DNA from 2 places in the Pseudomonas canadensis genome. Region 1 is predicted to be linked to the other one. Evidence: predicted binding sites of a transcription regulator. Region 1 holds the regulator's gene; the other holds the start of a gene.
The links. Region 1 encodes sigma-54, which starts transcription at its own class of promoters, with help from an activator protein. Its sites were predicted from a motif close to ANTGGCATNNANNTTGCTNT; they were not measured.
Positions count from the first base shown of each region.

Region 2: the regulator sigma-54 is predicted to act here: its motif matches at 757-776, upstream of glnA (type I glutamate--ammonia ligase).

Region 1 is NZ_CP133298.1:966,329-968,502, forward strand. It holds gene hpf (ribosome hibernation-promoting factor, HPF/YfiA family) at 1-251, opposite strand, end outside; gene RB216_RS04340 (RNA polymerase factor sigma-54) at 327-1,820, opposite strand; gene lptB (LPS export ABC transporter ATP-binding protein) at 2,006-2,174, opposite strand, start outside.
Region 2 is NZ_CP133298.1:354,045-356,218, reverse strand. It holds gene thiI (tRNA uracil 4-sulfurtransferase ThiI) at 1-542, opposite strand, end outside; gene glnA (type I glutamate--ammonia ligase) at 877-2,174, shown strand, end outside.

The DNA of each region.
Region 1 (2,174 bases):
TGGCGGTCAAGCTTGTCAGTCAAGGCATCAATTGATGCATACATGTCTTCATGCTCGGCATTGGCGACTACTTCGCCACCGGGTATCTGGAGAGTCGCCTCAATTTTCTGCTGAAGCTTATCGACCTTCATGATGACTTGCACATTGGTGATTTTGTCGAAATGACCCTCAAGCCGTTTCAGCTTCTGCTCGACGTATTCGCGCAATGGAGGGGTGACTTCTACATGGTGTCCACTGATGTTGACTTGCATACAGCTTCTCCTTCGTTGCCAGTGCATAAAGCGGCGGGTAGGAATACCCGCCACTGGAACGCTATGGCCCGCCCGTCACATCAAACGCTTACGCTCGCTGGAAGGCGCGATCCCGAGGGACTCGCGGTACTTGGCGACGGTTCGACGGGCGACCTGAATGCCTTGTGCCTCCAGTAAACCAGCGATCTTACTGTCACTCAATGGCTTTTTCTGATTTTCCGCGGCAACCAGTTTTTTGATGATCGCGCGGATCGCCGTGGACGAGCATTCACCGCCTTCGGAGGTGCTGACGTGGCTGGAGAAAAAGTATTTCAGCTCATATATACCCCGTGGGGTATGCATGAATTTTTGCGTGGTAACCCGCGAAATCGTCGATTCATGCATGCCGACCGCTTCGGCGATATCATGCAGCACCAGCGGTTTCATGGCTTCGTCGCCGTACTCCAGGAAGCCGCGCTGGTGCTCGACGATCTGCGTGGCCACTTTCATCAGGGTTTCGTTGCGGCTTTGCAGGCTCTTGATGAACCAGCGGGCTTCCTGCAGCTGGTTACGCATGAAGGTGTTGTCGGCGCTGGTGTCGGCGCGACGCACGAAACCGGCGTATTGCGGATTGACCCGCAGGCGTGGCACCGATTCCTGGTTCAGCTCCACCAGCCAGCGCTCATTGTCCTTGCGCACAATGACGTCGGGCACTACGTATTCGGCTTCGCTGGATTCGATCTGCGAGCCGGGGCGTGGGTTGAGACTCTGGACCAGCTCGATGACCTGGCGCAGGTCGTCTTCCTTGAGCTTCATGCGGCGCATCAACTGGCTGTAGTCGCGACTGCCCAGCAGGTCGATGTAATCGGTGACCAGCCGCTGGGCCTCGGCGAGCCAAGGCGTCTTGGCCGGCAGTTGGCGCAATTGCAGCAGCAGGCATTCGCTCAGGGTGCGCGCGCCGATCCCGGCAGGCTCGAATTGCTGGATGCGGTGCAGGACGGCTTCGATTTCGTCCAGCTCGATATCCAGTTCCGGGTCGAACGCTTCAAGAATTTCTTCGAGCGTCTCGTCTAGATAACCCTGGTTGTTGATGCAGTCGATCAGGGTTACGGCGATCAGGCGGTCGGTATCCGACATCGGCGCCAGGTTCAGTTGCCACAGCAAATGGCTTTGCAGACTCTCGCCGGCGGAGGTGCGGGTGGTGAAGTCCCACTCGTCATCGTCATTGCTGGGCAGGCTGCTGGCGCTGGTCTGGTAGACGTCTTCCCACGCCGTGTCGACGGGAAGTTCGTTGGGGATGCGTTCGTTCCACTCGCCTTCTTCAAGGTTATCCACCGTTGGGGCGGTTTCCTGATAGGAAGGTTCCTGCACGTCGGAATTGGGTTTTTGCTCGATGTTATCGGCCAGCGGGTCTGCGTTATCGAAGTCGTCGCCTTCTTCCTGGCGTTCGAGCATCGGATTGGACTCCAGGGCCTCCTGGATTTCCTGTTGCAGGTCCAGGGTCGACAATTGGAGCAGGCGGATGGCCTGTTGCAGCTGCGGTGTCATCGTCAGCTGCTGGCCCATTCTCAGGACTAGCGATGGTTTCATGGCAGGGGCTTAACACCTTATTCGCCGGCGCAATGCGCCATCCACGACAGGGCGCGTGAGCGCCAAACATAAGCAAATTATATGCCTGATGTCGGGGGCTTTGCCTAGAGCGCGGTAACAATAAAAATCCGGAGGTTTTCATTGACTCCCGCGCACCTCGGCAAACGGCCGTGACACCACGGTGTTTACAGGCGGAACTCGTGACCCAGGTACACTTCCTTGACCAGTTCGTTGGCCAGGATGGTGGCGGAATCACCTTCGGCGATCAGTTGGCCATCGTTGACGATATACGCGGTCTCGCAGATATCGAGGGTCTCACGGACGTTGTGGTCAGTGATCAACACGCCAATGCCC
Region 2 (2,174 bases), 610 kb from region 1:
TGTTCCAGGGCGCCCAACGGGTAGCCGCCGATACTGTTGTGCTGGCTGTGGATCACAAACAACCGTTGGTCGCGAATTTCCATGCGCACTTCAATTTGCGGCGCTTTCAGGGAAATTCCGGCAGCGCCGCACTCGCGACGCAGCTTGCTACCGACGTATTTCTCGACATCCATCGAGCTGAAAGTGTGCTTGCCGGCACGCTTGCAGCGCACCGAAAAGATCTTGCCTTCAAGCTCACTGCCGTAGTGCTGTTTGCACTTCTCGGTGATGTCGTCGAAGTCGCCCAGCGGGTACTCATCCACCTGCAGGAAATGCGCGATGCCCGGCATGCAGCTCAGGCGCTCGGTCATGTCCTTCAAGGCTTTGGGCTCGGTGACACGGGTTTCCAGCTCGAGGTTGTCCCACACGCCGTTCACCACCACAGCCGGGTCCAGATCGCGGAGCACGGCACGGATGTTCTTGGCCAACTGACGGATGAAACGCGTCCGTACCGGTCGGCTCTTGATGGTGATCTCGGGGAAGACTTTAACGATTAATTTCATGGAAACAGCGCGCGCCGGGCCTGCTGAAAAAGGGGGGCGCGGATTATAGCGGAAATCGCTCAAGGTTTAACCAGTTAATATGCATCGCAAGCGCAACGCACTAAAGAGGTGCATTTGTGCGCCTTTGCGCTACATTGCGGTGCGCTATTTTTGGGCTTTTGTCGCAATGCACCTTTATAGGGGCGTTTTTGGAGTAGAAAACCCATGTTGGCGCACTGGCATGCAATTTGCTCTCTTGTGAGGCAGGTTGCCATGGCGGACTATCCGCGCCGGCATCACCCACATTCTAAGGGCTAACTCCACTACCCCAGCCCGAAGCCACCCGGAGGACACTATGTCGAAGTCGGTTCAACTCATCAAAGATCATGACGTTAAATGGATTGATCTGCGCTTCACGGACACCAAAGGCACTCAGCACCACGTGACCATGCCGGCTCGCGACGCGCTGGATGAAGCTTTCTTCGAAGAAGGCAAAATGTTCGACGGTTCCTCCATCGCTGGCTGGAAAGGCATCGAAGCCTCCGACATGATCCTGATGCCGGACGACAGCACTGCCGTACTCGACCCGTTCACCGAAGAGCCGACCCTGATCCTGGTCTGCGACGTGATCGAGCCTTCGACCATGCAAGGCTACGACCGCGACCCACGTGCGATCGCCAAGCGTGCCGAGGAATACCTGAAGTCCACCGGTATCGGTGACACCGTATTCGTAGGCCCAGAGCCAGAATTCTTCATCTTCGACCAAGTGAAGTTCAAGTCCGACATCTCCGGCTCCATGTTCAAGATCTACTCCGAACAAGGCTCCTGGATGTCCGACCAAGACGTGGAAGGCGGCAACCATGGCCACCGTCCAGGTATCAAAGGTGGCTACTTCCCAGTTCCGCCGTTCGACCACGACCACGAAATCCGTACCTCCATGTGCAACGCCATGGAAGACATGGGCCTGGTCATCGAAGTGCACCACCACGAAGTGGCCACTGCCGGTCAGAACGAAATCGGTGTGAAGTTCAACACCCTGGTTGCCAAGGCTGACGAAGTACAGACCCTGAAGTACTGCGTACACAACACTGCAGTCGCTTACGGCCGTACCGCTACCTTCATGCCTAAGCCACTGTACGGCGATAACGGTTCGGGTATGCACGTTCACCTGTCCATCGCCAAAGATGGCAAGAACACCTTCGCTGGCGAAGGTTATGCCGGCCTGTCCGACACTGCCCTGTACTTCATCGGCGGTATCATCAAGCACGGTAAGGCCCTGAACGGCTTCACCAACCCGTCGACCAACTCCTACAAGCGTCTGGTCCCAGGTTTCGAAGCACCGGTAATGCTGGCCTACTCGGCGCGCAACCGTTCCGCTTCGATCCGTATTCCTTACGTGTCCAGCCCTCGCGCTCGCCGTATCGAAGCCCGCTTCCCGGATCCAGCAGCCAACCCGTACCTGGCCTTCGCTGCCCTGGTAATGGCCGGCCTGGACGGTATCCAGAACAAGATCCACCCAGGCGACGCCGCCGACAAAAACTTGTACGACCTGCCGCCTGAAGAGGCCAAAGAGATCCCACAAGTGTGCGGCAGCCTGAAAGAAGCCCTGGAAGAGCTGGACAAGGGCCGTGCGTTCCTGACCAAAGGCGGCGT